3 regions of the Arthrobacter sp. zg-Y1116 genome follow, and region 2 is predicted to be linked to each of the others. Evidence: riboswitches for the same ligand, from Rfam matches in the RefSeq annotation. Region 2 holds a riboswitch; each other region holds the start of a gene.

What was found. A riboswitch is a leader RNA that binds a small molecule or an ion and turns the genes downstream of it on or off. The one in region 2 is predicted to bind S-adenosylmethionine.
Region 1: linked by a shared signal. The riboswitch ahead of NNX34_RS05985 (cobalamin-independent methionine synthase II family protein) and the one ahead of NNX34_RS02790 (hypothetical protein) in region 2 are both predicted to bind S-adenosylmethionine.
Region 3: linked by a shared signal. The riboswitch ahead of NNX34_RS14020 (bifunctional o-acetylhomoserine/o-acetylserine sulfhydrylase) and the one ahead of NNX34_RS02790 (hypothetical protein) in region 2 are both predicted to bind S-adenosylmethionine.

The regions. Positions count from the first base shown of each region.
Region 1 covers NZ_JANFLR010000001.1:1,258,757-1,269,276, reverse strand. The annotation lists gene NNX34_RS06015 (DNA topoisomerase IB) at 1-10, opposite strand, end outside; gene pheA (prephenate dehydratase) at 61-1,041, opposite strand; gene NNX34_RS06005 (rhodanese-like domain-containing protein) at 1,038-1,364, opposite strand; gene NNX34_RS06000 (amidase) at 1,516-2,916, shown strand; gene NNX34_RS05995 (MsnO8 family LLM class oxidoreductase) at 2,918-3,910, opposite strand; gene NNX34_RS05990 (peptide MFS transporter) at 4,181-5,584, shown strand; SAM riboswitch class IV at 5,708-5,831, shown strand; gene NNX34_RS05985 (cobalamin-independent methionine synthase II family protein) at 5,851-7,056, shown strand; gene NNX34_RS05980 (hypothetical protein) at 7,126-7,491, opposite strand; gene pgm (phosphoglucomutase (alpha-D-glucose-1,6-bisphosphate-dependent)) at 7,608-9,239, shown strand; gene NNX34_RS05970 (aldehyde dehydrogenase family protein) at 9,317-10,520, opposite strand, start outside.
Region 2 covers NZ_JANFLR010000001.1:599,744-610,263, forward strand. The annotation lists gene NNX34_RS02770 (FAD-binding oxidoreductase) at 1-1,030, opposite strand, end outside; gene NNX34_RS02775 (ATP-dependent DNA ligase) at 1,146-2,213, opposite strand; gene NNX34_RS02780 (alpha/beta hydrolase) at 2,224-2,775, opposite strand; gene NNX34_RS02785 (LLM class flavin-dependent oxidoreductase) at 2,850-3,869, shown strand; SAM riboswitch class IV at 4,600-4,732, shown strand; gene NNX34_RS02790 (hypothetical protein) at 4,748-5,152, shown strand; gene NNX34_RS02795 (VOC family protein) at 5,265-5,702, shown strand; gene NNX34_RS02800 (CPBP family intramembrane glutamic endopeptidase) at 5,768-6,532, opposite strand; gene NNX34_RS02805 (NAD(P)H-hydrate dehydratase) at 6,574-7,455, opposite strand; gene NNX34_RS02810 (histidine phosphatase family protein) at 7,436-8,176, opposite strand; gene NNX34_RS02815 (MFS transporter) at 8,215-9,447, opposite strand; gene narI (respiratory nitrate reductase subunit gamma) at 9,481-10,296, opposite strand; gene narJ (nitrate reductase molybdenum cofactor assembly chaperone) at 10,293-10,520, opposite strand, start outside.
Region 3 covers NZ_JANFLR010000004.1:574,442-584,961, reverse strand. The annotation lists gene NNX34_RS14065 (GNAT family N-acetyltransferase) at 1-455, opposite strand, end outside; gene NNX34_RS14060 (glycine--tRNA ligase) at 455-1,843, opposite strand; gene NNX34_RS14055 (DMT family transporter) at 2,033-3,028, opposite strand; gene NNX34_RS14050 (RNA-binding S4 domain-containing protein) at 3,127-3,357, shown strand; gene NNX34_RS14045 (alpha/beta hydrolase) at 3,354-4,016, opposite strand; gene NNX34_RS14040 (SGNH/GDSL hydrolase family protein) at 4,105-4,947, shown strand; gene NNX34_RS14035 (SRPBCC domain-containing protein) at 4,957-5,397, opposite strand; gene NNX34_RS14030 (VOC family protein) at 5,515-6,294, shown strand; gene NNX34_RS14025 (homoserine O-acetyltransferase) at 6,291-7,409, opposite strand; gene NNX34_RS14020 (bifunctional o-acetylhomoserine/o-acetylserine sulfhydrylase) at 7,448-8,764, opposite strand; SAM riboswitch class IV at 8,842-8,958, opposite strand; gene NNX34_RS14015 (VOC family protein) at 9,119-9,769, shown strand; gene NNX34_RS14010 (endonuclease domain-containing protein) at 10,424-10,520, shown strand, end outside.

The DNA.
Region 1 (10,520 bases), 660 kb from region 2:
GTCGGCCCATGGTGCGTCCCTTTCACCCGCCGCGGAACGGTTCGGCCGCAGCTTCCAGCCCTAGTATCCGTTCAGCAGGGACTCGAACCAAATGTCAGCGGCCCGGAACGCCTCGTCGCTGGTGTGCCGGGGTATTTCCGACTCGCGGTGGTCCGCCCGCGGATAGGAGCCCAGGAAACGCAGTTCCGGGCTGATCCGGTGCAGGCCCTTCAATGCATCCGCCATCCGGGCATCCGCGACGTGGCCGTCGGCGTCGATGCTGAAGAAATAGTCACCGAGGAACATACCCGTGGGACGGGACTCGATCCGGCTCAGGTTCACCCCGCGGGTGGAGAACTGCTCGAGGATTTCCATCAGGGCACCCGGGTGGTCCTCCGGCAGGGGAACTACGAGGGTGGTCTTGTCGGAGCCGGTTGGTTCGGGGAGCAGGCCGGGCTGGCTGATCATCACGAATCGGGTGACGGCATCGCGGACATCGCCGATGTCCGCCGCCAGAACTTCCAGCCCCAGCCGCTGCGCCACCAGCGGTGCGCAGATCGCCGCGTCGAAGGACGGATCGGCTTCGCTCAGTCCTACTGCTGCCGCTGCCGTTGAGGAAGCGGGCAAGTATTCCGCTGCGGGAATATTTCCCGCAGCCCATTCCCGGCACTGCGCCCAGGCATGGGTGTGCGTGGAAACCGTGCGGATGTCCGCCAGGGCCACCCCCGGCCGCACCGCCAGGACAAAGGTGATGGGGACCAGGATTTCCCTCAGGATCCGCAGCGAGGCACCGGCGGACAGCGCATCGAGGGTGGCACTGACACCGCCCTCCACCGAGTTTTCAATCGGCACGACTGCAGCGGTGGCCTGCCCGGAGCGGACCATTTCCAGTGCGGAATTCACGCTGGGCGCCGGAATGCGGATGGCGTCCCGGGCGCCCGGAATGGTCAGCAGTGCAGCCTCCGTAAAGGTGCCCTCCGGACCGAGGTAGGCATAAACCACGGTTTCCCCCAGCGGACCGCGGTGATGCGGGGCGGTCTGGGTGTCGGCGGCATGCGTCATTTAACGGTCGGTTCCTGCCCGTTGTCGGAAACCATGGGCTTCCCCGCCTCGAGCCAGGCACCCATCCCGCCGTTGACGTTGACGGCGGAGTAGCCGTTGGCTTCCAGCCACTGGGTGGCCCGGGCACTGCGGCCGCCGGTGCGGCAGATGACGGCAAGGTCCTGGTCCGGGTCCAGATCGTCCAGGGCCTCGGGCAGCCGGTCGAGCGGGATGTGGAGGGCGCCGTCAACGTGGCCGGCCTCCCACTCGTAGTCTTCCCGTACGTCGAGGATCTTCGCGCCCTCGGGAATGGTGTCTACGGTTACGCTCTGCATCTCACTCATTGCTGCCCTCACTGTCGAACGGAAATGTCGCCCCGCACCACGGTTCCGGGCACGCCCGGGCCCGCCGTACGGTGCCGTTTTGTCCAGCCTATAGTGGGACGCGGTCCGAGAGAATAAACGCCCGGACGCCGCCCGCACCGAAAGGCTCGCAATGCCCGCTCCCCACGAGATGACCGCCGTCGAACTCCGGGATGCCCTGGCCTCCGGCGGGCTCGGCGCGGAGGAAGCCACGGACCACTACCTGCGGCGCATCGAAGAGCTCAACCCGGCATTGGGTGCCTTCCTCACGCCGACGCCGGAACTCGCCGTCGCCGAGGCGCGGGCCGCGGACGCACACCGTGCCCGGGGCGGCGAACTGGGCCTGCTGCACGGAATGCCGCTGGCGCACAAGGACCTCACCGATGTGGCCGGCGTGCGCACCACCATGGGCAGCACGGCCCTGGACCCGTGGACAGCCCGGGAGGACGCGGCCCTGCCGGCCGTCCTTCGCCGGGCCGGGGCGATCAGCCTCGGCAAGACCCAGGTCCCCGAATTCGGGCTCAGCAGCTACAGCGAAAACCGGGTGGGTCCGCCGGCGCGGAACCCGCGCGACCAGCGGCTCAGCCCCGGAGGATCCTCCGGCGGCAGCGCAGCCGCAGTCGCCGCCGGATTGATTCCCTTTGCGCCGGGCACCGACGGCGGCGGCTCGGTACGCATCCCTGCGGCGGCCACCGGACTGGTGGGCCTGAAGCCCAACCGCGGGCGGATCCCGGCCGGCTCAGGGCAGCAGGACCTGGGGCAGTTCGTGGTGGCCGGCCCGCTGGCCCGGAATGCAGCGGATGCGGCACTGCTGCTGGATGCGATGGTCGACGAACCCAATTACCGCGCCACCAGCGCGGCCCCCGCCGCCGGAACCTTCCTCGAGGCCGCACTGCGGGCCGAGGGCAGGTTCCGGATCGGGATCAGCACCCGTTCACCCTTCGAATCCGGATTGGAGATCCGGCTTGATCCCGAGGCGGTACAGGCGCTCGACGCCGGTATCGCGGCCCTGACCGGCGCCGGCCACGACCTGCTGGACACGGACCTGGTTTATGACGAACGGTATCCGGACGCGTTCCAGGTGGTGTGGACGGCCGGGCTGGCCACCGCCGTCCTGGCACCGGGCGGGGAAGAACGGCTGACCGACCTGGCCGCCGTCATGCGTCAGCGCGCCCTTCAGCGCAGTGCCGCGGACCTGGTGTCCGCCGTCGAGGTCCTCCGCGCCTTCGAGGCCGAGACCATCCGGCAGTACAGCGCCTACGACATGATCCTGACGCCTACCCTGGCAATGCCGCCGCGGCCCCTCGGCTGGTACGCCAGCGGCGACGCCGGCGCCGGTGACCGGGCGGACGAGGATTACGCGAGGCAATGCCGGTACTCCCCCTTCACCTCCATGGTGAATGTCTGCGGGCTTCCCGCGATTACCCTGCCGGTGCTGGATACCGCGGACGGACTGCCCATGGGGATCCAGCTGATCGGGCGGCCCGGTGCGGAAGCGGATCTGCTGGCCGTGGCGGCCCAACTGGGCTATTGACCTAGAAGAGCCCTGCCAGCAGCCGGTCTGATTCCCGCTGTCCCTCGACATCGAAGGCGCCGCCGGTAACGAGCAGCTCGTCCGCACCGGAGGAAGCCACCAGGTCCTCGAGCCTGCCGTGCACCTGTTCCGGTGTCCCGTAGACAGAGGTCTCGAGGGTGGCGCGGACCAGGTCCTGCTGCCGTCCGGACAGTTCGGCGGCGCGGTGAGCTGCCGACAGGGCGGGGAACACCCCCTTGGTCCGGGAATCGGCCAGGGCATGTGCCTCGGGCAGCAGCAGTTCCCGTGCCTCTTCTTCACTCCCGGCCGCGGCGATGTTGACTGCCGCCAGCACGTAGGGCCGGGGAAAACGGTCCGAGGGGCGGAAGGAGGAGCGGTACCGCTCCAGTGCACCTGTCTGCCCGGCACTGTTCTGCCGGAACAGCGCCGGGCCGCCCAGGACGACGCCGAGGCCGGCGCGTGCTGCTATGTCCACTCCCGCTCCGGTGGCAAGCACAAACACCGGGGTCCGGCCGCGGTCCTGCGGGCGGGCGGTGATCGGCGCGGTGCCGTCGAGATAAGCGAGCAGTTCCGCCAACTGCCCTTCGAATTCCTCCGCCTCGGCCGGTCCTGCCCGCAGTGCCTTCCGCACCGCCGGAGTGAAACCGAGGGAACGGCCCAGGCCAAGATCAATCCGGCCGGGATACAGGGCCTGCAGCGTCGCCGCCTGCTCGGCCACGACCAGCGGCTGGTGGTTCGGCAGCATCACGCCGCCGGAGCCGATCCGGATGCTGTTGGTGCGTGCCGCCAGGGCGGCCATCAGGACGGCGGGTGCCGAGCCGGCAATTCCGGCCACGGCATGGTGCTCGGCAACCCAAAAGCGCCTGTAGCCCAGCCGGTCTGCCGATTCGGCGCGTTCAAGCACTGCATTAAACGCCTCCGGCTCGGGAAACCCTTCGCGGGAGTTGGCACGGTCAAGGATCGAGACGGGAACGCTGAGGCTTGGCATACCCATGCCAACCCCCTGCCTGCTTAGGGAATTCCGTCGCAGACGTGCAAATCCGCGCGTCATGCAGGCAGGTATGCATGTAACGCTGGCAAAATCATCCTTTTTTCATGTGACCTTCGACATAGCTCACCGGGAAAGCTGCCTAGTCTCCGGCGGATTCTTTCAGTTCGGCCTGCTTGACCCCCGGGAGGGAGTGGGAATATTAACCTCGTGAGCCATACCCCCAGTACCTCAGGCGTACAAGAAGCGCGTAAAACCTTCTTCGGCCATCCCCGGATGTTGGCCAACCTCTTCAGCGTTGAGCTGTGGGAGCGATTCTCCTTCTACGGCATGCAGGGCATCCTGCTGTACTACATGTACTACAGCACCACCGACGGCGGCCTCGGCATCGACGAAGCCATTGCCGTCTCCCTGGTCGGCGCCTACGGCGGTGGCGTGTACCTTTCCACCATCGTCGGTGCCTGGCTCGCCGACCGCGTGTTCGGCTCGGAGCGGGTGCTGTTCTACTCCGCCGCGATCGTGGTCCTCGGCCACATTTCCCTGGCTGTGCTCCCCGGTTCCGTGGGACTGGCCGCCGGCCTGATCCTGATTGCCCTGGGTTCCGGCGGCGTCAAGGCCAACGCGACCTCCCTGGTGGGCACCCTGTACGAGGAGAAGGACGAACGACGCGACGCCGGTTTCTCCCTCTTCTACATGGGCATCAACCTCGGCGCCCTCGTCGGCCCGCTCCTGACCGGCCTCCTCCAGGTCCGCCTTGGCTTCCACTACGGCTTCGGCCTGGCCGCTATCGGCATGGCCATCGGCCTGGTCCAGTACGGCATGACCCGCAAGTACCTGCCCAAGGCAGCCCACGAGGTCACCAACCCGCTGCCGCGCAAGAAGTACCTCCCCATGGGCATCGTCGTTGCCGCAGTCGTGGTCATCGTCGCCCTGGCCGCCGCCTTCGGCCTGCTCAAGGCGGAGAACCTGGCAGTGGTCATGGCCACGGTCGCCATCCTGGCCTCCATCGCGTACTTCATCATCATCCTGCGCAGTCCGAAGGTGGACAGGCTAGAACGCCGGCGTGTTTACTCCTTCATGCCGCTGTTCATCGCCAGTGCCGCTTTCTGGGCGCTGTTCCAGCAGCAGTTCACCGTGGTGGCCCTGTACGCCGACACCTCCCTGGACCGGCACATCTTCGGGTGGGAAATGCCGCCGAGCTGGGTCCAGTCGATCAACCCGATCTTCATCATCATCTTCGCTGCAGTGTTTGCCGCCGTCTGGACCAAGCTGGGCGACCGCCAGCCGTCCTCACCGCTGAAGTTCGCCCTGGGCCTGGCAGTGATGGGCCTGGCGTTCCTGGCCTTCATTCCGTTCTCCGGCGGCGGCGCCAACAGCACCCCGCTGCTGGCGATCGTCGGCATCCTGCTCCTGTTCACGTTCGCGGAGCTGTTCATCTCCCCGATTGGCCTGTCCGTGGCAACCAAGCTGGCTCCGGAAATCTTCCGGACCCAGATGGTGGCCCTGTTCTTCCTGTCCGTCTCCCTGGGCACCACCCTGGCAGGCTGGCTGGCACAGTTCTACGATCCCGCAACTGAGGTCAGCTACTTCACCTTCAGCGGCGTCACCGCAATCATCCTGGGCATCGCCCTGGCTGTCGCGACACCGTCGATCAAGAAGCTCATGGGCGGCGTGCGCTAGCAGGCAGGCACCAAGCGTTTCACTAAGGACGGCGGCACCGGAACTTTCCGGTGCCGCCGTCCTTTTTGCCGTCCCGTCACATGCTTGGCTGCATCCCTGCGGCGTGGTTAGGATGGGTCCCAGCTTCAGGAGACACGGCCGCCAAGCTCCGACTTGGCCGTGCACCAACCCCATGCTTCACGGGTGGTTCGGATGACGAAGCGGCCTGCACCGCCCCTTGGGCATCCGGTGCGGGCAAGAGCACCGATTCCTTAAGGATCACTGCCATGCGCAAAAGCACTGACCGTATTTTGACCACGCACGCCGGTTCGCTCCCCCGGACCCCTGAACTGATTGCCGCGAACGCGGCCCGGGAAACCGACCCCGCGGATACGGAAGGCTACGCCGAACTGCTGCAGGCCGCCGTCGCCGACCTCGTGCGCCGCCAGCGCCAGGCGGGTATCGATATCCCCAACGACGGCGAATACGGGCATGCGATGTCCGCGGACGTCGACTACGGGGCCTGGTGGTCCTACTCGTTTGCCCGGCTTGGCGGCCTGAGCGTTGCCGAGACGGGGATCTGGAACATGGAACCGCACCGCTCCGAGCCCGGAAACGTTGTCCTCACCAGTTTCGGGGACCGCCGCGACCGGCAGCGCTTCGCCGATGCCTACACCGACCCAACCTCCGGCATCACCACCGGGGCGCAGAAGGTCTTTCCCAAGGTCACGGGTCCCGTGGAATACACGGGGTACGACGCCGTGGCCGGCGACATTGCCAACCTCAAGTCCGGTCTGGCCGAGGCAGGTTTGTCCGAGGGTTTCCTCGCCTCACTCTCCCCCGGCTCCTGTTCGCGGATTGCCAACGAGTACTACGCGACGGAGGAGGAGTTCATCTACGCCTGCGCGGATGCCATGCGGGAGGAATACCTTGCCATCGTGGACGCCGGGCTGATCGTCCAGATCGATGATCCGTCCATTGCCGAGAACTGGGACCAGATCAACCCCGAGCCTTCGGTGGCCGACTACCTCAAGTTCACGCAGATCCGCGTCGAGGCCCTGAACTATGCCCTGCGCGGCCTGCCCGAGGAACAGGTCCGATTCCACCTGTGCTGGGGTTCCTGGCACGGGCCGCACACTACGGACATCGAGTTCCGCCACCTGGTGGACACCCTGCTGCAGATTAACGCCGGCGGCTACAGCTTCGAGGCAGGCAACGTCCGGCATGAGCACGAATGGCGGGTCTGGGAGGATACCAAGCTGCCGGAGGGGAAGGTCCTCATTCCCGGCGTGGTCTCCCATGCCACCAACGTGGTGGAACATCCGGAACTGGTGGCGGACCGGATTGAACGGTTCGCCCGGCTGGTGGGGCGCGAGAACGTCATTGCGTCCACCGACTGCGGGCTGGGCGGCCGGGTGCATCCGCAGATCGCGGCGGCCAAGCTGGAGACGCTCGGAGAAGGTGCCCGGCTGGCCAGCGCCCGGCTCTGGTAGGCGGGCCACCGACCTGCGTGAGGGTGCGGCGGGCGGGACCGGCGTCCCGCCTCACCCGTGCCCGGGGCCTTAGCCGTCCAGTCCGGCGCTGACCAGCGCCAGCATGCCGCTTGCTGCCGCCAGGGCACCCAGTGCACAGACGGAATTGAACGCCTCCGCTCCGGCCTGCCGCCGGTCCCGCCCGAAGAGGATCCCCGCCGCGGCCCAGGCGGCCGCGAAGGCCAACGCCGGCATCGGTCCGCTGGCAAAACCCGCGGCGGTTTCCGCCCAGGCCGGCAGTGCGAACGCCGAGCGCTGCGTCCAGAAAAACCAGAACACCGGTGCGGCGCACAGGTAGAGCACGTTGAAGAAAACCATCATGGCCCGGGCGCCGCGGCGCAGGCCGCCGTGCGGCAGTGCGCCCTGCGGCGGCACGGAACTACTCGACGTGGCCATCAGCTTCCTTCCCCCGCCGCACCCGCGGCTTCGGCTAGAAGCATACGGGTGCCCCTGCGTTTCTACGTGCACGGCGTGTCTGCCGCCGACTGCGTTTCTTTGGCATGCTTAGGGGTATGTCTAATCGTGCCGGCCAACGCGCCGAACCTTCCGACCTTGTAGATCTCACCGCACTCTTGGACGCCTATTACGACGTCGTACCGGATCCGTCCAACGTTGCCCAGCGCGTGGCCTTCGGCACCTCCGGGCACCGCGGTTCCTCCCTCAACGGCGCCTTCAATGAGCAGCACATCGCGGCCATCACCCAGGCCATCGTGGAATACCGCACCTCGGCGGGCATCACCGGGCCGCTGTTCATGGGCAAGGACACGCATGCCCTGTCCGAACCGGCGCAGAACACCGCCTTGGAAGTGCTGGCCGCCAACGGCGTCAATGTGCAGATCGACGCACGCAACGGATTCACCCCCACCCCGGCCGTGAGCCATGCCATCCTGGTGCACAATTCCACGCGCACGGACCAGGCTGACGGCATTGTGGTCACCCCGTCGCACAATCCTCCGGCGGACGGCGGCTTCAAGTACAACCCGCCCACGGGCGGACCCGCCGGATCGGACATCACCAACTGGATTGCCGACCGCGCCAACCAGCTGCTGGAGAACGGCCTGGACGGGGTCCGGCGCATCCCGCTGGGCGAAGCACGCCTGGCCGATTCGGTGGGCACCTATGACTTCCTGGCGCATTACGTGGAAGACCTGCCCGCGGTGCTGAACCTGGATGCCATCCGGAGCGCCGGCCTCCACATCGGCGCCGATCCCCTCGGCGGCGCCTCGGTGGACTACTGGGGCGCCATCGCGGAACGGCACTCACTGAACCTCACCGTGGTCAATCCCAACGTGGACCCGCAGTGGGCCTTCATGACCCTGGACTGGGACGAGAAGATCCGCATGGACTGCTCCTCGCCGTTCGCCATGGCGTCGCTGATTTCCCGGGCCGGGGATTACGACATTGCCACGGGCAACGACGCCGACGCCGACCGGCACGGCATTGTCACCCCGGATGCGGGACTGATGAACCCGAACCACTTCCTGGCAACCGCGATTGACTACCTGTACCGCAACCGCTCCGGCTGGAGCGCAGACGCCATGGTGGGCAAGACCCTGGTCTCCTCCTCCATGATCGACCGCGTTACCGCAGACCTGGGGCGGGTCCTCATGGAGGTACCGGTGGGCTTCAAGTGGTTCGTGCCGGGCCTGCTCTCCGGCGAAACCGCGTTCGGCGGCGAGGAATCCGCCGGTGCGTCCTTCCTCCGGCTCGACGGAAGCCCCTGGAGCACTGACAAGGACGGCATCCTGCTGGCCCTGCTGGCCTCGGAAATGACGGCCGTCACCGGCAAGACCCCGTCCCAGCGGTACCGCGAACTGACCAACCAGTTCGGCGATCCCGAATATGCGCGCGTGGACGCACCCGCCACCCGCGAGCAGAAGGCCGCGCTGGCCAAGCTCTCGCCGTCGGACGTTACCGCCACCACCCTGGCCGGTGAGGAAATCACCGCGCGCCTGACCGAGGCACCTGGCAACGGCGCGCCCATCGGCGGCCTGAAGGTGACCACGGAAAACGCGTGGTTCGCCGCGCGCCCCTCGGGCACGGAAGACGTCTACAAGATCTACGCCGAGTCCTTCAAGGGCGAGGAACACCTGCACCAGGTCCAGGCCGAGGCCAAGGCCATCGTGGACGGCGTGATTTCCTAGCTTCCGCCGTAAACGGGCCGTAAAAAACAGAAGGGGTGCACCTGCCGGTGCACCCCTTCTTCCCGTTCTGCAGCCGGTTACAGCAGCCGGCGCAGGAGCCGCTTCTTCAGCCCCGTGTAGGGCGGGTACGCGAACCGGAGGGTGTCCAGCAGCGTGCCCTTGGTGAAGACCGGCCGCAGCTGGCTGAACGTGTCGAAGGTGTATTTCCCGTGGTACGCGCCGGTGCCGCTGGCACCTGCACCGCCGAAGGGCAGGCCGGGTACGGCCAACTGGACGGTGCTGGCGTTGTGGTTGATGCTGCCGGCCCGGACCCCCTCCTCGAACGTCTTCCGTGCCGCCGCAGAGTTGCTGTACAAATAGGCGGCCAGCGGAACCGGACGGGAATTAATGAATTTCATTGCCTCCGCCAGGTCCCGGACCTCGATGATCGGCAGGACGGGGCCGAAGATTTCCTCCTGCATCACGGGTGAATCCGGGGCCACGTCGGTGAGGATGGTCGGTTCCAGGTACAGGCTTCCGCGGTCGCTGCGCCCGCCGGCCAGGACCGTGCCGCTGTCCAGCAGCCCGACCAGCCGTTCCCAGTGCTGTTCGTTGACAATCCGGCCCAGGTCCTTGCTCCGGGACGGATCCTTGCCGAACTGCTCCGCGACCGCCCGCACCAGGTGCTTCTTCAGCGCAGGTGCCGCCTCTTTCGTCACGAGGACATAGTCCGGGGCCACGCAGGTCTGGCCGGCGTTAAGCAGTTTCCCGAAGACCAGGCGGCGCGCGACGGCGGCCCAGTTGCCGTCCAGCACCACGGCCGGAGATTTCCCGCCCAGCTCCAGGGTGACCGGGGTCAGGTGTTCGGCGGCGGCCTGCAGGACAATCCTGCCCACGCGCTCCCCGCCCGTGAAGAAGATCGAGTCGAACCGTTCCTTCAGCAGGGCGGTGCTGGCTTCCTGCCCGCCCTCGACCACGGCGACGGCTTCCGGGTCCACATAGCGCGGCAGCAGCTCCGCCAGCACGGCCGACGTCGCCGGGGCCAGTTCGCTGGGTTTGAGGACTGCCGCGTTGCCGGCGGCGAGGGCACCGACCAGCGGCGCCAGGACCAGCTGCACGGGATAGTTCCAGGGACCGATGATCAGCACCACGCCCAGCGGCCGTGGTTCGGTCCGGGCCGACGCCGGCTGCAGGCCCAGGGGGACGGAAACCCGCCGGCTGCGGGCCCAGTTCTCCAGATGCTTCAGTGCGTGTTCGGCCTCCGCCCGCACCAGGGAAAGTTCGGTGACGTAGCTTTCGAGC
Region 2 (10,520 bases):
GCGATCCCGGCCCCACCTGGCCCAGCAAACCGGCCGCCAGTTCATCGGGCAGCTCGGCCAGCAGGGTCCCGCGGTCCAGGCCGGGCACCGGTTCGTCCGGATCCATGTGGATGCTGCCTACTGCCCCGTAGTCCATCGGCCCGGCCGTATCCATGAAGGGCGCGGATACATGCCGCATGGGTTCCAGCAGCGTGTCGCCCTCTTCCCGGCTGCCGAACACCGCGAACCGCAGGTGCACCGGCGCGGTACCGCGCAGTTCCTCGGGAAGGAACGGGACATCCGGCAGGTGCAGGAAGGCCAGGGACGCTGAAACATCCGTCGGCAGCTGGGGTGTCCAGGCTCGGAACGCAGCCAGCACCTCCGGACCGGCATCTTCCGGGTACATGATGCCGCCGCCGTAAAACTCCCGGAACGGGGTCAACCCGAGCGTCATGGACGTGATGACGCCGAAATTGCCCTTGCCGCCGCGCAGCGCCGCAAACAACCCGGCGTCTTCGGCGCTGCCTCCTTCGAGGTGCCTCAGGCTGCCGTCGGAAGTCACTACATCGATAGCCTGCACATGGTCGCTGGCGAATCCCAGCGCCCGGCCCATCAGCGGCAGCCCTCCGCCGGCCGAGTAGCCCACCACTCCCACGGTTCCGGAGGAGCCGTGCGGGCCCGTAAGCCCGAGCAGCACTGTCTCCTCCAGCACGGAGCGCCAGCGGACGCCGGCACCCACAGTGACCGTGCCGGCGTCGGGGTCCACCGCCAGGTCCTGCAGCCGGGAGGTGTTGATCAGCAGGCCCTCGTCCATGAAGGCGGCAGCACCGTGGCCGGTCGCCTGCATCCCGACAGGAATGCCGCGCTCAGCTGCCCAGCGGACGGCATTCTGTACATCCTCGACGCCGGCTGCCCCGAGCACGGCATCGGGACGCTGGATCACCGAGGGGTTGAAGCCGGCGGTGTCGACGGCGTACCCCGGTTCCCCGGGGCTGTTCAGCGGGCCGTGGACAACGTTGCGGAGGGTTTCGAGGTCGGCTGCCTGGATCATCTTTGGCTCCTTGTGGGCGGGTGTCCGCGGCCGCCGGGCCCGCGGACCGGAGATGCCGCCAAAAAATGCTAGGCACCGAAGTGCTTCCCTGCCTAGCCCCGCCGGACAATTTCCGCTAGCTCCCGAGCACCTCCGCCAGGTCGAACTTCACCGGTTCCTCCAACTGCTCATAAGTGCAGGATTCGGGCGTGCGGTCCAGCCGCCAGCGGGAAAACTGGGCCACATGGCGGAACCGCTCCCCCTCCATGTGGTCGTAGCGCACCTCCACCACCCGTTCCGGGCGCAGCGGCACGAAAGAGAAGTCCTTTTTCCCGCTCCATCGGCTGCCCTCGGAGTTGCGCGGGGTGCGCGTCCCCTTCTCCTGCTCCCCCTCGGCCCACGGGTGTCCGTCCTCGACGGCGACCAGCGGCTGGAGTTCCTCGAACAGTTCCCGGCGGCGGTCCATCGGGAAGGAACTTGCCGCCCCCACGTTCACCAGCACGCCGTCGTCATTGTAGAGCCCCAGCAGCAGGGAGCCGATCAGATCGGGGCCGGACTTGTGCACCCGGTAGCCGGCGAGCACGCAGTCCGCCGTGCGTTCGTGCTTGAGCTTGGCCATGGTGCGCTTGTTCGGCGCGTAGGGGCCGGCCAGGGGTTTGGCCACCACACCGTCCAGGCCGGCACCTTCAAAACGGCCGAACCAGTCCTGCGCCCGGTCGGCGTCGTCGGTGGCGGCGGTGACGGACACCGGTGCCTGCGCCGTTTTCAACGCCTGCACCAGGGCCTCCCGGCGTTCGGAGAACGGCCGGTTCCGGTAGTCGACGTCGCCCAGGGCCAGCAGGTCGAAGGCCACGAACCGGGCCGGAGTTTCCTCCGCGAGCAGCTTCACCCGGCTGGCGGCGGGATGGATCCGCTGCTGCAGCAGTTCGAAGTCCAGCCGTTTGCCGTCCGGAGCCACCATAACTATCTCGCCGTCCAGCACGCACCGCTCCGGCAGGTTCGCTTTGAGCGCTTCGACGAGTTCGGGGAAATACCGCGTCATCGGCTTTTCGTTCCGGGAGCCGATCTCGATGTCGTCGCCGTCCCGGAAAATGATGGACCGGAATCCGTCCCATTTGGGTTCGTACAGGTAGTCCCCGCGGGGCAGGGCGCTGACGGATTTGGCCAGCATCGGCGCAACCGGGGGCATCACTGGAAGGTCCATGTGCCCATTCTTATCCGATTGCGGCCGGTTCCCCCAGCCCTGCGGTGAAGGCCGTGAGCAGGTCGCGGCCCTGCTCCCAGTAGCCCACCCCGCTCTTTTCGTTGATGTGGGCGAGCTCGCCGGCGTTGATAACGGGCAGTTTCCAAGCCGCAGCGATGCTTTGGGCGGACGGCAGCGCACAGTACGGATCGCTCTCGCTGGCAATCAGGAGGCCGGGCACTGGCAGTTCCTGCATCCGCGGATTCCGGAACGTTTCCGCGGCCTGCGGAAACGAGGCGGCAACGGGATCCGGCGGGCTGACCAGGAACACTCCGCGGGCGCCGTCGGGGTTTCGATGCAGCCACTCCACCGCGGCCAGGCAGCCCAGGCTGTGGGCCACGAGGACCGTCTGCCCCTTCTGCGCGCCGGCGGCCCGGTCCAGCGCCGCCATCCAGTCCTGAAGCTCGGGTTCATCCCACGACGACGGCGCGATGCGGGTGACGTCCGGCAGCTCCGCTTCCCAGCGGCTCTGCCACTGCTCCGGCGGTGAGCCCTGATAGCCCGGGACCATGGTGATGTGCATGAGGGCTGTTTCCTTTCGCTGGTTCGGCGCAGGTGACCGGGAATACTGCCGACGCTTCCGGCGCTGGAGCTTTTATGAAGAAAATAGGATTCCTGTCCTTCGGACATTACCGGAATGCTGTGGGGTCGATGACTCCCAGTGCGCAGGACGCAATACTGCAGCAGATTGAGCTGACGGTCGCCGCCGAGGAAATCGGCGTCGACGGCGCGTATATGCGGGTGCACCACTTTGCCCCGCAGTTCTCCGCCCCCTTCCCCATGCTCGCCGCCATGGCCGCGCGGACCAGCAGGATCGAGCTGGGCACGGGAGTGATCGACATGCGCTACATGAATCCGCTGGCGATGGCAGAAGACGCCGCAGTGGCGGACCTGATCAGCGGCGGCAGGCTGCAGCTCGGCATCAGCCGGGGATCCCCCGAGCCCGCCCTGCGCGGTTATGAGTCCTTCGGCTACGTTCCCGGCCCGGATTCCTCCGACGCCGACATGGCCCGGCAGCACACCGAAGTGTTCCGTGCCGCCATTGCCGGCGCCGGAGTGGCGCAGGCCGATCCGGCCATGACCGGCAGCACCGGAGCCATGGCCATTGACCCGCTGTCCCCCGGACTGCCGGAGCGGATCTGGTGGGGGTCCGGGACCCGGGCCACCGCCAAGTGGACCGGTGAGCAGGGCATGAACCTGATGAGCTCCACGCTCCTGACCGAGGACACCGGGGTGCCGTTCGACCAGCTGCAGGCCGAGCAGATTGCGGTGTACCGGAAGGCCTGGGCCGACGCCGGACACCAGGGCACCCCGCGGGTGTCCGTCAGCCGCAGCATCATTCCGCTGGTGACCGGGCAGGACCGGCACTACTTCGGGCTGCGCGCGCAGGCCGAGGGCCGGGACCAGGTGGGCCACCTCGACGGCGGATTGGCCCGGTTCGGGAAGAGCTACATCGGTGAACCGGACGTCATTGCTGCCGAATTGGCCGCGGATGCTGCGGTGCAGGAAGCCGACACTGTCCTGGTGACCGTGCCGAACCAACTGGGCGTGGAGTACAACGCGCATTTGCTGGAGAGCATCGTCAAGCTTGTGGCGCCGGGGGCCGGCTGGCGGTAAGTCTCGTCTGGCCCGGGTCCGCCCGGTCCTCCGGGTCCAGCCGGGTCCGCCGGGTCCGCCGGGTCCTCCGGGTCCAGCCGGGTCCGCCGGGTCCGCCGGGTCCTCCGGGTCCGCCGGGTCCGCCGGGTCCTCCGGGTCCAGCCGGGTCCGCCGGGTCCGCCGGGTCCTCCGGGTCCAGCCGGGTCCGCCCCCTGCGGGGCTGGAACGGCGGCAACGAAATTCCCCGCTCGCAGAGCTCGCGGGAAATATTAAAGCCGCCTTCCTCCAGCCCCTCCGGTGGCGGCGCGTGGTGTCCAGCACCTTCCGGGGCGGGCTGGGCCCAGCTCCTCCGGTGGCGGTTGTAGGTGCCGGAGCGCCTTCCTCCAGGCCCTCCGGCCGCGGGCAGCGTCCCAACCAGGACGCGGCCTGCGTACATCTTCGACTGGGAGGGACGGGCGTCGCCCCCGAGGTCCTCGCGCCGACGGAAGGCGAGGTGCAGAACGTAGGCACCGGACGGCAGGCGAGGTGCAGAACGTAGGCACCGGACGGCAGGCGAGGTGCGGAACGTAGGCGCCGGACGGACCGGGTTAGGCGGCTTTAATAATCCTTGCGAGCTCTGCGAGCAGGGATTTTCGTTGCCGCCGTTCCGGTCCGCCCGGCGCACCCCCACACGACGCACGCCCACCCAGCGGCACCCTCTGAAACGGTCCACTGTCGAAATGTCAGTGGCCTCCGCTAGAGTAGTTTTCAGCTTCACGAGATGTGGCCTTCGCCCGGTTTACCGGGCACAAAAGCTCCGACTGGCCCCACACCAACCCCATTGTTCGGCGGGTGGTTCGGATGACGAAGCGGCCTGCGTCATTCGTCGCAGGCAAGGACAACCTGCAAAGGAACCCACTGTGAGCATCTCCAGTGTCAGCAAATCCGGTCTCAGCAACTGCAGCGGCTTCGCCCCCGGGCACAACATCCATTGGATCCACAGCCGCCGCCTCGAGGGCTGGGAACAGTGGTCGGACGTCGAAGTCACGGCGGATCCGCAGCTGGACCTCATCTACCTGGTGTCCGAAGGTACCCAGCACCTGATGTGGTTCCACAATGTTCCGGCCGTCGCCACCGCGCTCGCGGCCGCCGTCGATACCCCGCAGTGGTGCCAGCGCTATTCCACACTGATGGTGCCCGGCGGATTCGACTCGGATGCCCGGAGTTCTTTTTTCTACTTGGCCCGGCCGGAACGGGTGGTTCCATGCAACGGCTCCCTGGTTCGGGCCCCGGAAACTGAGCGGATCGAAAAGGCCGGCTCCTAGCCTTTTGCCCGGCTCCGGGATTCGTATGAATGCCGGAGCCGGGCAAGCGCGCTGAACTGAGCAGTCTCGAATACCCGTGGCCCGGAGCGGCCGCGAACCTACGCTGGGCGCCATGGCATACAACGTACAAATCTGTGTGGACTGCACCCATGCCCTCAACCAAGCGGATTGGTGGGCCGAAACCCTCAAATGGGCCAGGGAACCCACCGACCAGGAGGTCCTCCAATCCGCCCTGGACCAGGGCCTCGCCTCACCGACGGACGTAGTGGAACACCACGGCGTCCGGGTCTGGCGGGATGTCGCTGCCATTTGCCCGCCCGACCAGGTGGGCCGGCGCGGGCGGCTGCGCATCCTGTTCCAGACGGTGCCGGAACCCAAGACGGTCAAGGACCGGATCCACCTCGACGTGATTCTGGATGACATGGCCAAGGAGGAAGCACGCCCCAGGTTGGAACAGCGGGGAGCCACCTTCCTTTATGAAGCCAGCCAGGGGCCGCAATCCTGGTACACCATGGCCGACCCGGAAGGGAACGAATTCTGCATCGGTTGACGACGCCGGTACTCACCCTTGTAGAGAAGGCGGACGCTGGGACGCGGCAGCTACGCAGGCAGCAGCTACTGCTGCAACAGCTCCGGCGGCACGCTGTAGAGGAGGATGACGCCCAGCAGGTTCTTCGCGGCGTGCACACCGTAGGAAAGCATGAAGTTGTTTCCGGCCCAGACGTAGATGCCTACGAGGGTGGCGCCCATCGCCAGGTAGGGCATCAGCACCGGCAGGGTCAGGGATTCCTTGCCCACAATGTGGATGGAGGCGAATAACAGGACCGACAGGATGCAGCATCCCCAGAGGTTCCAGTACCGGCTGAGCTTGCCGATCAGCAGGTGGCGGAAAATGTACTCCTCGACAAAGGGCGCCAGCACCACCAGCAGCGGCACCACCAGCCACGGCGATACGGACCCCACAAATCCCTCGACGGCTTCCTGGTTCACCGCCGTTTCGACCTGCCCGCTCAGCAACGCCCCGATCATGGTGACAATGAGCATGACGAGGACGCCGGCCGGAATCAGGGACAGGGACAGCACCGGCCGGGTAGCCAGAATCTTCGTTTCCCGCACCACGTAGGGCCGGGCCGCGAGGAAAGCCAGGAGGCCTGCGACCCCGTAAAACGCCAGGTTCAGGACGTAGGCGGCTGCAACCGGATCCGGAACCAGCATCACCAGGACAGGCATAACGAGTCCAGGCGCAAAGCTCAGGACCAGCAGGAACACCACGTAGAAACCTGCTGCCACGGCGTCACGGCGGGTGAAACGGTAGGAAAGCCACGGAATGTGGGCCGCAGGTCGCCCCGGAGGGCCGGTCCGGTATTCGTTCGCTGTCATTACCTCAGGATATGGGCCGTTCCGCCGGGATACAGCCCTCGCTAGCTCAACTCCGCGATCACCGGCGGCATGGCCTCGAGCAGCTCCCGCGCCAGGAAGCTGAGCGGTCCCCGCGAGGCGGAGAGCCGGTCCCCGCTCACCGCGTGCAGATAGGTGCCCCAGCACGCTGCCTGTTCCGGCGTCGCACCGCGGGCAAGGAACCCGCCCACCGCACCGGCAAGGACATCCCCGGACCCGGAAGTTCCCAGGCCCGAGTTCCCGGCCGGCACTTCCCAGCTCCTTCCGTCAGGAGCGGTAATGACGTTGTGCGCGCTGACCACCGCCCGGTATTTCCGTGCCACCTCCAGGGAGGCTTTCGGCAGGTCCAGGGAGTCTTCGTCGGCATCCTCGTCCTCGAGGAGGCGCAGGATTTCAGCACCGTTCGGGGTCAGGACCAGCCGGCCGGCCAGGGTGTCGTAAAGTTCCGGCAGCCCGGGCAGCACTCCGAGGGCAAAGGCGTCCAGTACCACCTGTGTCTTTTCCCCGAGCAGCGGAACCACTGACCGCAGGAGCGCTGCGGCCTGCTCGGCGTCGTCCAGGCCGGGGCCGATCACTACTGCCGACGCCGTCGAAAGATCGGATTCGAGCCGCTTGCCGGCCGCCGCGCCGTCAATCCCGCCGTCTTCCTCCGGCAGTCCCACCACCCCGGATTCGGGGATGGCCACGGCGACGGCGATCGCCGCCGATTCCGCCAACCCCATGGTCAGGCGGCCGGCGCCGACCCGCAGTCCGGCAAGCCCGGTCAGCATCACCGCTCCCGGGGTGCTGCGCGCTCCGCCGATCACCAGCACGGTGCCGCGGTCCTCCTTGCCGGAGGCCTCGGTGGAAAGCCGCCAGCCTCGCAGCAGTGCGGGGGTAACAAGCTCAACGGGGGTGGATGTCATCGGTTTCTCCTGCATGTTCGGTTACCGGTGCTCCGCTGTCCTGCAGGTGGAGCACGCTGTTGAAGGTGTGTAGTTTCCAGGGCCCGGTGCCGGTGGGGCGCACCAGCCGGGTGACTGAGCCGTTCCGCACGCTGTTGGCGGCGGCGGTGTCCAGCAGTTCCTGCTCGCTCATCCGTTCCAGCACGTAGCGGATCAGCAGGATCACGGCGTCGTGGCAAACCACCGCCACACGCTTGCCGTCTTCCTCGTCGTCGAGGTCCCGGAACACCGACCGCAGCCGCAGCGCGACGTCGGCCCAGGACTCGCCGCCCGGCGGACGGTAGGCGAATTTCCCCAGCCAGGACCGGCGTTCGGCTTCCCCGGGGAAACGCGCCACGACGCCGGCGGAGGTCAGCAGATCCAGGATCCCGAGTTCCCGGTCCCGCAGGCGCTCATCAATCCGCATGCCACCGGTGAGGCCGGCCAGCCCCGCCAGTTCGGCCGTCTGCCTGGCCCGCAGGTAGGGCGAACACCAGACGGACTCGGGCAGCTCTTCGGCGGGAAGCCCGGCAATCCAGCGGCCAAGCGCTGCCGCCTGCTGCTCGCCGTCGGAGCTGAGCGGGACATCGGGGTCCCGCCAGGGAAGGTCGATACGTTCGGCGCCCTCGCGGCCTGCGCGGGTAGCGGCCACGTTGCCGGCGGATTCACCGTGGCGGACCAGAATCAGTTCAGTTGCACCCATGCTCCGACTCTACCCGCCGGTCCCCGGAGGCCAAGGGCTCAGGTACCGGAGCGGGTATCCACCTTGCCGCCGTTGCGCACCGTGAACGTCAGCAGCAGGGCGACGGCTGCAAAGGCCGCTAGCAGCATCAGGCCCACGAAATAGCTGCGGTTCGCCGGATCATAGGTTGCCCCCATGAGCAGCGGAGGGAAGTAGCCGCCGAGCCCGCCGGCGGCGGCAATAATCCCGCCGACGGTGCCCACGTCCTGCGCCGGAGCGGCACGGCCCACCCAGGCGAACACTCCGCCGGTGCCCAGCCCCAGGAACAAGGCCATCAGGATGAACGCCGTACCGTAGACCTCCTCCTCCTCCGGCCGGAGGGCAACAATAACGGCCAGGACTGCCGTGCCGGCAAAGGAAGCGAGCGTGACCAGTTTCGGCCCGACCTTGTCCGCGATGGTGCCGCCGATCGGCCGGGCGATGACGGCGGCCACGGCGAAGCCTGCGGTCCTGGTTCCTGCCGCGGTCGCATCGTAATCGTAGACATTGCCCAGATAGGTGGGCAGGTAGTTGGAGAACGCCACAAACGCACCGAACACCACGCCGTACAGGAAGCACAGCTGCCAGGTGACGCGCAGGGTGAAGGCGTGGGTGATCTTCGGCAGCACCGGTTCCGTGGGTCTTGACCAGGCCGGGGATTCGCGCAGGATCAGCCAGCTCAGCACTGCCATGGCCGCGACGACGACGGCGATGGTGATGTGGGTGCCCATGTAGCCGACGGCGGCCACCAGCCGCGGGGTGAAGAACGCCGACACGGCCGTCCCCACCATGCCGGCCCCGAACACCCCGGTGGCGAAGCCCTTCCGGCTGCGTTCGTACCAGGCGGAGCAGAAGGGGATGCCGATCGCGAAGACGGTCCCGGCGATGCCGAGGAAGAACGCGATGACCACCAGGAAGGGGAAGTTACCCTGCTGGCCGACGATTCCGGTGAGCAGTACCAGCGGCGCCGTCACTCCCAGGATCACGGTGAACATAACGCGGCCGCCGTAGCGGTCCGTCAGGGCGCCGACGGGGATCCGGGCCACCGAGCCGACCAGGATCGGCATGGCCACAAGGACCGAGGTTTGTCCGGCACCCAGGTCCATGTCTGCGGCGTAGCGGCTGGAGAGCGGTCCGATGATCGTCCAGGCCCAGAACCCCACTGTGGAGGCGATGGTTGCGACGATCAGGTTCCGCAGCTGGCCGGACCGGAGGTCTGCGCCTGCGGCCGGAGGAGAAGATGCTGTGGACATGGCTGCCTGCCTTCCGCCAGATGAACTCGGTTCCTAAGGTGTGCCCGGGCGGTCCCGGTCGGGGGTCCCCACGGGGTCCCAGCCGCCGCGCGGCGTCCTAGCCCCCGGAACCGGCCGCCGGCCCCGTGAGCGGTAGACGATGTAGGGCCGGAACAGGTAGTGCACGGGCGCGGTAAACGCATGGACCAGCCGGGTGAAGGGCCAGAGGGCAAAGAGCACCAGCCCGAAGACCGTATGGATCTTGAAGGACATGGAGGCAGCCGTCATTCCCGTGATGTCGGGCTGCAGGATGAAGATGGAGCGGAACCACGGCGCCACGGTGTCCCGGTAGTTGACGATGTTCGTGTCGAAAACGGAAAAGACCGTGGTCGCGAGTCCGGTCAGGATCGCAGCCAGGAGGAAGATGTACATCCCTTTGTCATTGCGGGTGGTGGCCATGAAGACCGGGCCGGTGGTCCGGCGTCGGTAAATCAACAGCACTATCCCCACCAGCGTGGCTACGCCCGCCAGGATGCCCACGCTCAGGGCAAAGAAATGGTAGGTGTCCTCGTTGAGCCCGATCGCATCCATCCAGGTTTTCGGAATCACCAATCCGACGAAATGCCCCACAATCACCGCCAGGATCCCGAAGTGGAAGAGCGGGGAAGCGATGCGCAGCAGCCGGGACTCGTAGAGCTGGGATGACCGGGTGGTCCAGCCGAACTGGTCATACCGGTACCGCCAGATGGAGCCGAGCACCAGGATGGCCAGCACCAGATAGGGCAGCACTCCCCAAAGCATGACGTCGTCCACACCCACCTGCACGTTCCCCGGCGGCGGCACGTCCAGCGGTGCGGGTACGGCAGTCATGGGTGGCTCCTTTCGCTCACCGGCAGCAGCCGGGAGCTGTACGGTTCCAGCCCCACGGTTTCGGTGGGCGGGCCGTAGCCCGCCGTACGCATCACGGCGGCCTGGGTCTCAGGTGACACACCGGGAAGGGTGGAGCAGACCAGGGTGAGGACGCCCTCGTAGGGCAGGTCGTCGTCCCGCAGGGCCAGCCGGAGCAGTTCCACTGACGGACGGTAGCGCTGCAG
Region 3 (10,520 bases), on a different contig from region 2:
CCGTCGTCGGTGAACACAGGCAGCTTCAGCTTGCCCGGTTCCACCAGCACCACGCAGGACCGCTGGATCGGGGCGAGCCCGGCTGCTTCGGCGAACCCGGCGGCGGGGGTGCCCGGCTCCACCTTGGCGCGGAGCCTGGTCACGCCCGACGGCGCCGACTCGGCTTCCTTGCGCAGCATGCCCAGCAGGGTGGTGCCCAGGCCGGTGCGCCGGTTTTCCCGGGCTACCTCCACATAGGCCCACAGCCGGTCCGGGTGCAGGCTCGTCTCGTAGACAACGCCGGCTGCTACCGGAATGCCGTCGTCTTCGGCCACGATGCAGCGGCTCCACGGCTCGTTGGAGGACGGGCGCAGCACGGCACGGAACTGCCCGGCCTGCGCACTCTCCGGGTCGCCCCAGAGCTGGTTGAGCTTAAGATCGTCGTCTTCCCGCCATTCGCGGAACGAAATAGCCATTACGCGCCGATCAGCCGTTCGGCCAGGTAGCCCTCGACCTTGTCCAGGCTCACGCGCTCCTGCGCCATGGTGTCGCGTTCGCGGACCGTCACAGCCTGGTCTTCGAGCGTGTCGAAGTCGACGGTGATGCAGAACGGGGTGCCGATCTCGTCCTGGCGGCGGTACCGGCGGCCGATGGCGCCGGCGTCGTCGAAGTCGATGTTCCAGTTGCGGCGCAGCTGCGCGGCGAGGTCCTTCGCCTTGGGCGAAAGGTCTTCGTTGCGGCTCAGCGGCAGCACCGCGGCCTTGACCGGTGCCAGGCGCGGATCCAGCTTCAGGACGGTGCGCTTGTCGACGCCGCCCTTCGCGTTGGGTGCCTCGTCCTCGGTGTAGGAGTCCACGAGGAACGCCATGAAGGAACGGGTCAGACCGGCGGCGGGCTCGATCACGTACGGGGTGAAGCGTTCGTTCGTGGCCTGGTTGAAGTAGCTCAGGTCCGTGCCGGAGTGCTTGGAGTGCGTGCCGAGGTCGAAGTCGGTGCGGTTGGCGATGCCCTCGAGCTCGCCCCATTCGGAGCCGGCGAAACCGAAGCGGTATTCGACGTCGGTGGTGCCCTTGGAGTAGTGGCTGAGCTTCTCCAGCGGGTGTTCGAAGAGGCGCAGGTTCTCCGGGTTTATGCCCAGTTCGGTGTACCAGTTGAACCGGTTTTCGATCCAGTACTTATGCCATTCCTCGTCCGTGCCCGGCTCGACGAAGAACTCCATTTCCATCTGCTCGAACTCACGGGTGCGGAAAATGAAGTTGCCCGGCGTGATTTCGTTGCGGAAGCTCTTGCCGATCTGGCCGATGCCGAACGGCGGCTTCTTGCGCGAAGTGGTCAGCACGTTGTTGAAGTTCACGAAGATGCCCTGCGCGGTTTCGGGGCGCAGGTAATGCATGCCTTCTTCATTGGCCACGGGGCCGAGGAAGGTCTTGAGCAGGCCGGAGAATTCCTGCGGTTCGGTCCACTGGCCCTTGGTGCCGCAGTTGGCGCAGGCAATGTCGGCCAGGCCGTTTTCGGGGGCGTGGCCCTTCTTTTCCTCGTAGGCCTCTTCGAGGTGGTCGGCCCGGTAGCGCTTGTGGCAGCTCAGGCACTCCACCAGCGGATCCGAGAACACCTCAACGTGCCCGGAAGCTTCCCAGACCTGGCGCGGAAGAATGACGGCGGAATCCAGCCCGACGACGTCGTCGCGGCCGCGGACCATGTGCTGCCACCACTGCTTCTTGATGTTTTCCTTGAGTTCGACACCCAGGGGGCCGTAATCCCAGGCGGACCGGGACCCGCCGTAAATCTCTCCCGACTGGAAGACGAACCCCCGGCGCTTGGCCAGGGAGATGATGGGATCCAGCTTGGATTTGGTCGAAGCCATGGAATGGTACCGCCGTTCTTTTCGTGTCGAGGGGGCCGCTGGGTGCGGTCCTCTTCTGGTGTCCCTTGGGCATCGCACCACCGCGAAACGGGTGCACGGTTCTGAGCCGCCGGGCAAAGCTACAACTACCAGCTTAAGGCGGCGACACCCCGCTTACCTACCGGCCCGCGCGAGCGGCGTTTTCCGCGCTCAGCGCGGGGTGGACTGCGTCCGGGGCCGGCCGGTACGACGACGGCGGAACGGACCGCCGCCGGGCATGTTCCACGGCAGCGTAGCCAGCACGATGGCGAGCAGCGTCAGCAGCGTGCCGAGCACCGTTGCCGCCACTACTACCGAGCCCGGCGCGGGGAAGACAATGTCCAGGAGCAGCGAGCCGATCAGCTGTCCGCCGATGAGCCCGAGACTGGTCAGCAGGACTCCCAGGCTGCGCACCAGCAGGGCACCGACACCGATGAAGATGCAGCCCAGCGGCCCGCCCAGGTACAGCCACCACTCGCCGGGCAGCGGATTGCCCGGTCCCGAAACCGCCACCTTGATCCCCCACATCGCGCCCAGCAGGACGGTGCCGGAAATGAAGTTCACCAGCGTGGCGGTGATGGGGGTGCCGTAATGCATGCCCGTGGTGCCGTTCATGGCCTGCTGGAAACTCATCAGCATGCCGGCGGTCAGGGGCAGCAGCACCGGCAGGAGCCATTCGGACGGCTCTCCCCCGGCCCCCAGCTTCGGGCTGACGGCCCAGGCCACGGCGGCAATCGTCAGCACCGCGCCCACTACGCGCATCACGGTCAGCGCCTTCTTGCCGGCCGGTCCAATACCGAGCCGGTCCACCACCAGCCCGGTGAGGGTCTGCCCGGCGACGGCGGCGACGGTGAACACTGCCACACCCAGGACGGCCACCGTCAGGGTCTGGGAGAGCACGAAGTAGCCGCCGATCATGCCTGCCAGCACGTAGTAGCGGGGAAACCGCCGCTCCCGCAGCGAGGGAATCAGCTGCCCGGCGCCGGCCCGGCCGCGGGGCAGGGCCAGGCTGATGCCGATCATAACGACCAGCCCGACCAGGAAGCTGACCAGGGCGGCGGCCAGGCCGTCGTCGAGCCGTTCCCCCAGGGCGCCGTTGACGCGGGCCTGGGACGGGATGGCAACCCCGGCAAGGAGGGACAGGGGCAGACCGATCAGCGGGGACATCCGCACAGCAGCATTTGGCACCCGACTACCCTACAACTGTCAAACGGCTCGGACCGGCCAGCGGAAGCAGCGGCGGGAAAGTCGGGCAGAATGGAGGCATGAGTTCTTCCGATGCCCAAGACCTTCCCATCCGCGACGAAATGATCCGCCTGGGCCAGCTGCTCAAGCTCGCCAACCTGGCCGAGGACGGCATCCAGGCCAAACAGCTGATCGAAGACGGAATGGTCAAGGTCAACGGCGACATAGAAGAGCGCCGCGGCCGCCAGCTGCACGCCGGCGACCTCGTCTCCGTCAACGGCGAAACGGTGCGGATTACCCGCGAGGGCTAGTTCGCCCGGGTGCCCGCACGCAGCACCGTATGCACCAGGAACTCCTTCACGTGGCCCAGCTCCTGCATGTTGATGCCGTGGCCCATGTTCGAATAGAGGATCTTGGTCAGCGCGGTGTGGGCATTGAGCCAGGCGTGCGTGTATTCGATCCGCGGCGCGTCGATGACCGGGTCAGCCTGGTCGCGGCCCCAGAAGAACTGCAGGCCGCCCGGCTGCAGTTCGTCGTCGTGGAAGAACGGGTTGTCCTGCGAAGGGACCACAAAACCGGAGAGTCCGACGACGGCGGCAAAGTCCTGCGGCCGGTGCCGCATGAGGGTCGTGGCCACGGCCATCCCCATCGAAAAGCCCAGGAGGCTCACACTGGTGTGATTGTCCCGAACGGTGTCGAGCCACGCGGCCACGTCCCCTACCGAGTCCACCACTGCGTCCACTGAGTAATCGGCGTCGCTCATCAGCGGGAACCAGGTGTAGCCCGGCCCGGAGGGCTGCGGCGCCCGGACCGAGGCGATGGTGAAGTCCGAGGGCAGGTAATCGGCCAGCCCCATCAGGTCCTCTTCATTGGCCAGGTATCCGTGGAACAGCACCAGCAGCGGGGTGCCGGCCCGTTCAGCTTCGGGTTTGGACCAGAGGACAACAGGATTCCACGCGGATTTCGTCATGCTTTTATTCTGGCATGCCGGTATTTACAACCTACGGTCGCGTAGCCAAGGGTCGGTTTGCAAGTATTGACCGGTGAGTACAAATTCCTTGCCCGAAGCCGTTTCCGCCCCCGAATCCCGGCAGGAGCAGCAGCCGCTGCACCTGTGGTCCCGGTTCGTGGCCATGGGCGATTCCTTCACCGAGGGTATCGGCGATCCCAATCCGGACAGTCCGGGCGGCAACCGCGGCTGGGCGGACCGGGTGGCGGAGGAACTGGCTTTGGGCCAGCCCGACTTTTCCTACGCGAACCTCGCCATCCGGGGACGGCTGCTGAACCAGATCATTGACGAGCAGCTGGAGCCGGCCCTCGCCCTGAAGCCGGACCTGGTCACCATCTGCGCAGGCGGCAACGACGTGATCCGTCCCGGCGGCGATCCGGACCGGCTCGCCGAACGCATGGACGGTGCCGTGGCCCGGCTGCGCGGATCAGGCGCCGGCGTGGTCCTGTTCACCGGCCCGGATCTCGGGAGTACCCCTGTGCTGGGCAGTGTCCGGGGCCGGGCGGCGGTCTACAACGAAAACCTGCGGACCGTAGCCAAGCGGCACGGCGCCGTCATTGCCGACATGTGGGCGCTCCGCGAGTTGAATGATCCGCAGATGTGGGCTCCGGACCGCCTGCATTTCTCCCCGCTGGGACACCACACCATTGCCGCGATGGTGCTGGATACCCTGCAGGTGCCGCATTCGCTGCAGCCCCTGGAGACCAAGCCGCTGCCGGCAAAGAACTGGCGGACGGCCCGCTCCGAGGACATGGTCTGGGCCCGTGAATTCCTGTTCCCGTGGGTGGTCCGCCGGGTGCGGCACCAGTCCTCGGGAGACGGGATCTCCGCCAAGCGTCCCGAGGCCGGCCCGATGTTCGGGCAGCGGATGCCGCAGGGATCAGCTGACTAGACCTGTTTTTCAGGAACCGCCCGCCTGCTGCGCCTGGTCGGTTTTTTCGGCCTGCTCAATGAGGTTCGCCAGGTGGAAGGCCCAGCCTTCCCGGTGGGCTGCGGAGAGTTCGGCGCCCACACCGGCGTCGAGCGCCGCAAAGCCGCTCTCAGTCACCGCTACCGCCGTGGCATCTATTTCGTCGGTCAGTTCGAAACTGACCACCGTATGGGCACCCCATTCGGGTGCGGTCCAGCGGAAGGAAAGCAGCCGGCCGGGGGCGACGGCCAGGACCGTACCGGTGGCGGTGTGCTCCACTCCGTCCTCGCTCCACCGTTCCTTCAGGGGCGCTCCCGGATGCGCGGCGAAGTCCATGTCCGGCCACCAGGACGCCCGGTTATCAACGAGCACGTGCCAGAGAACCTCCGGGGAGCACTGCGCCCGGCCGGAAAGCGAGATCCGATCTGCCATGGGGAATGTTCTCCCACGAATTGCCGCGGCGGGCAAGGGGTAGGCCCCTGTTGTCCGCCGAACGGGGTTGGTATAACTGCGGATATCCCCTGCCGTTCCTCCGGAAAAGGGCCCGCCATGCCTGCTGCACCCGAACGTTTCCCTGCCGGTTCCCCCTGCTGGGCGGATCTGGCCTCCTCCGATCCTGCCCGGGCCCGGGAGTTCTACGCCGGGCTGCTCGGCTGGGACGCCGTGGACCTGGGCAGGGAATCCGGACATTACCTCCACTTCCGGCACAACGGAGACGTGGTGGCCGGCATGATGCAGAAACCGCCGGAGAACACGTTCCCGGATTTCTGGACCGTGTACCTTGCCTCCGACGACGCCGGCGCCACAGCCGGTTCCGCTGCCGCCGCCGGAGGACAGGTGATGCTGGACCCGGCGCGTGCCCTGGACCAGGGCACGGCGGCGGTGCTCGGCGACCCCACCGGAGCGGCCATCGGTGTCTGGCAGCCGGACACCCACCGGGGATTCGCGCGGATCGATGAGACCCGGGCACCGGTCTGGTACGAGCTCATGACCAATGACTATCCGGCGGCCCTGGCGTTTTACCGGAACGTGTTCGGCTGGGAAACGGAGGTCCTCTCAGACACGGATGAGTTCCGCTACACCACGCTGCAGAGCAACGGCCGCCCGGTGGCCGGGGTGATGGATGCCGCCGCTGAACTGCCGGAGGACATCCCCTCACACTGGGAGATCTACTTCGGCCATGCCGATATCGACGCCGCGGCCGAGCAGGCGGAGCAGCTGGGCGGATCGGTGCTGAGTGTGCCCGAGGATTCCGACTTCGGCCGGATGGTCCAGCTGGCCGACCCCACCGGAGCAGCGTTCTGGCTGATGGAGGCCCCGGACGCCTAAGCGTCCTGCCCGAACACCTCCCGCTTCAAGGCACCGGAAATCTCCCGGACGCTGGTCAGGAACCCGTCATGCCCGATGGGCGCCCGAATGAGATGGACCTGCGTTCCCCGGGGCAGGGCCGCTGCCAGATCCGCCGACTGCTGGGGAAAGTAGAGCCGGTCCGATTCCACCGCGGCAATGAAGAAGTCCGCCGTCGTGCCTGCGAGCGCCGCGCGCAGGGTTCCCCGGCCCCGGGCGACGTCGTGGCTGACCAGGGCTTCGGTGAGCACCAGGTAGCTGTTGGCATCGAACCGGTCGGCCAGCTTCCGGGCCTGGTGGTCCAGGTAGCTCTCCACGGAGTACCGGCCCCTTCCGGCCGGGGAGGCGGCACCGAAGGGGTCCTCGGAAGCCTGGGAACTGCGCCCGAACCGGTATTCCAGTTCCGGTTCGGACCGGTAGGTAATGTGCGCAATGCGGCGGGCCAGGCCGAGCCCGGCCAGCGGAGGAATGCCGTTGTAATAGTCCCCGCCGTTGAAATCCGGATCCAGCCGGATAGCGGCCAGCTGCGCCTGGGCAAACGCGATCTGCTCGGCCGTGCTGGCTGCGGTGGCTGCGATTACCCCGCAGTGCAGCACCCGGTCCGGTTCGGTCACCGCCCATTCCAGCGCCCGAGCTCCCCCGAGCGAGCCGCCCAGCACGGCATGCCACCGGGCAATGCCGAGCCGGTCCGCCAGCCGGGCCTCCGCCCGGACCGAATCCCGGATGGTGACGAACGGAAACCGTGAGCCCCAGGCCAATCCGTCCGGGTCCGTCGAGGCAGGCCCGGTGGAGCCGTAGCACCCGCCCAGCATGTTGACCGAGACCACGAAGTACCGGTTAGTGTCCACGGTCCGGCCCGGGCCCACAAGCTCGTCCCACCAGCCCGGTTCGGTGCTGCTCCCGCGGGCTACGTGGGTGCTGCCGGTCAGCGCATGCGGAATCAGCACGGCGTTGCCGGCGTCCGGGTCCAGCTGCCCCCACGTCTCGTAGGCCAGGACGACGTCGGGCAGGTACCCGCCGGTTTCCAGCTCCAGTCCGCCGATGGAGGCGTACTGCAGCACCCCATCGGCGGGGTGCTGCAGCGGGGGCACCGTCAGCGGCTCGTGCCGGGGTGCCGGGTGCCGGGACACAGTCGCTATGCTCCCTTGGCGGCCCGGAACCCCGCGTCAAGGTCCGCGAGGATGTCGTCGATGTGCTCGATGCCCACCGAGAGTCGGACCAGCCCCGGGCTGACCCCTGCGGCCAGCTGCGCTTCGGCCCCCAGTTGGCTGTGGGTCGTCGACGCCGGGTGGATCACCAGGGAACGGACGTCTCCAACATTGGCCACGTGCGAGTGCAGCTCCAGTCCGTCCACAAAGCGCTTGCCGGCGTCGACGCCGCCCTCGATCTCGAAGGAGACAATGGCGCCGGTGCCGCGCGGCCCGTATTTGCGGCCGCGCGCAAACCACGGGCTGGACTCCAGGCCCGCATACGCAACCGACACGACGTCGTCGTGGCCTTCGAGCCAGTTCGCTACGGCGACGGCGTTGGATACGTGCCGCTCCACCCGCAGGCTCAGCGTTTCCAGTCCCTGGGCAATCAGGAACGCGTTGAACGGCGACACCGCGGACCCGAGGTCCCGCAGCAGCTGCACCCTCGCCTTCAGGATGAAGGCCAGGTTCGCTCCGAGGGCCCCGTTGACGCCCAGGTCCCGGGCGTAGACGAGCCCGTTGTAGCTTTCGTCCGGGGTGTTGAACCCGGGGAACTTCTCCGGGTCCGCGGCGAAGTCAAAGTTGCCCGAATCGACGATGACGCCGGCAATGGCCGTCCCATGCCCGCCGAGGTACTTCGTGGCCGAGTGGACCACAATGTCGGCTCCCCATTCGATCGGACGGATGAGGTACGGCGTCGACAGCGTGTTGTCCACGATCAGCGGCACGCCCGCCTCATGGGCCACGGCGCTGATGCCTTCCAGGTCCAGGACATCCTGCCGGGGGTTGGAGACCACCTCGCCGAAGAAGGCCTTGGTATTGGGCCGGACGGCATCGCGCCAGTGGTCCAGGTTGTCCGGGTCCTGCACGAAGGTGGTTTCAATGCCGAACCGCTTCAGGGTGTGCTTGAGCAGGTTGTAGGTGCCGCCGTAGAGGCTGGGGCTGGCGACCACATGGTCACCGGCCTGCGCCAGGTTCAGCAGCGCGAAGGTTTCGGCCGCCTGCCCGGACGCGAGCAGCAGGGCGCCGACGCCGCCCTCAAGGGAAGCGATCCGGTTTTCCACCGCTTCCTGGGTGGGGTTGCCGATCCGGGTGTAGATCGGTTCCAGTTCGGCCAGGGCAAACCGGTTCGCGGCGGCCTCTGCACTCGGAAAAACGAAGGACGTGGTCTGGTAGATCGGCAGGGCTCGGGCACCGGTGACGGCGTCGGGCTCCTGGCCTACGTGGATCTGGCGGGTTTCAAATGACCAATCTGCACTCATGATGCTCCCTCAAACCAGGGGCCGCACAACGCCGCCGGTGTGCATCCGGGTACGCCGGATGTCCGGTGGGGTCGTGGGACCCGCGCTTGCCGGACGCCCGTTTGGCGTACGGCCAGGTCTTCACCCGGGGCACCCCACCGCGGTTGGAGGGTTGCCGGCCAGCAAGCCGGGGCTATCTGCTGGCACTCATGACCTGCACCCATGGAAACCGATATGCCGCCGTCGCGCAACCTCTATGACGCACCGTGAAATATCGGCGCTTTTTCGCCGTAATTCCGAGCTGCGGCCGGGAACATTCCGCACTTAGGCTTCCCTTGGTCGAGACGCGTATCACAACGTGCCACAATGGGCCGCATGCGCTTGGACCATGTTTCTTATGCCTGTGAACCCGACGGTCTTTTGGCCACCACCGAGAGGATTGCTGCTGCTCTCGGCGCCGATTACGTGAAGGGTGGCGTCCACCCCCGATTCGGTACCCGCAATATGATCCTGCCCCTGGCCAACAACCAGTACGTCGAGGTGGTGGAGGTCCTGAACCACCCGGCGTCGGACAAGGCGCCGTTCGGCCAGGCCGTGCGCCAGCGCTCCGAATGCGGCGGCGGATGGATGGGCTGGTGTGTTGCCGTTGACGATCTCTCCCCCTTCGAGGAACGCCTCGGCCGGGCCTCCGTGCCGGGCAACCGCAAGTTCCCCGACGGCCAGGAGCTGACCTGGCGGCAGATCGGCATCAACGGATTGATTGCCGATCCGCAGGTTCCCTATCTGCTCCGCTGGGACGACGGCACCGACGAGCTGCACCCCTCCAACGCCATTCCCGGGATGCCCGGTTCGGTGAAGCTGAAGTCCCTGACCATTGCCGGCTCCGCTGCACGCGTCACCGACTGGCTGGGCCATCCCGTGGAGAAGCCGCTGGAGAACGTGGATGTCACGTGGATTGCTCCGGCGGGTACACCGGGCATCATGTCCGTCACCTTCGACACGGCGAACGGTCCTGTCGAGATCTAGCACTGGGTTTCTGCTGCCGGTTCGGGGTTTTCCTGCCGGATCGGGTTTTTCCTGCCGGTTCGGGGTTTCCCTGCCGGATCCTCGCGGTCTGTCCGCGTGTCCGGATCCCTGCGCTGCGTCCGGGTCCCTGCGGTATGTCCCCGCAGCCTGTCCCCGCAGCCTGTCCGGATCCCTGCGGTATGTCCGGATCCCCGCGGCCTGTCCCCGCAGCCTGTCCGGACCCCTGCGGCATGTCCGGATCCCCACGGCCTGTCCCCGCAGCCTGTCCGGACCCCTGCGGCATGTCCGGATCCCCGCAGCCTGTCCCCGCAGCCTGTCCGGATCCCTACGGTATGTCCGGATCCCCGCAGCCTGTCCCCGCAGCTTGTCCGGATCCCTGCGGTCTGTCCGGATTCCTGCACCGCGCGGCGCAGGAATTGTCACAAACCGCAGGGATCGCGACAAACCGCAGGGCTTCTCCAGGCCGAGGTACCAGAGGGTTGTCCACAATAGGGAGGATTACCCTCGCGGGTCCGCTGTTACCCATCCATCTTTGAGCCCATGGATCCGGAGCTCATCTTTACAGCCGATGCTGAAGCCCACGGTACTGACCGCCGTTCCTTAGCCTCGAGCTGCCGGGCCGGCCAGCTGATCCGCCTCCGTACAGGTGTCTACATGCAGACGGATGAGTGGCAGCATCTTTCCCCGTGGGAACAGCAACGCGTCCGGATTCGGGCTGCTGTGGAACAGGGACACGGTCAGCGCATCCTTA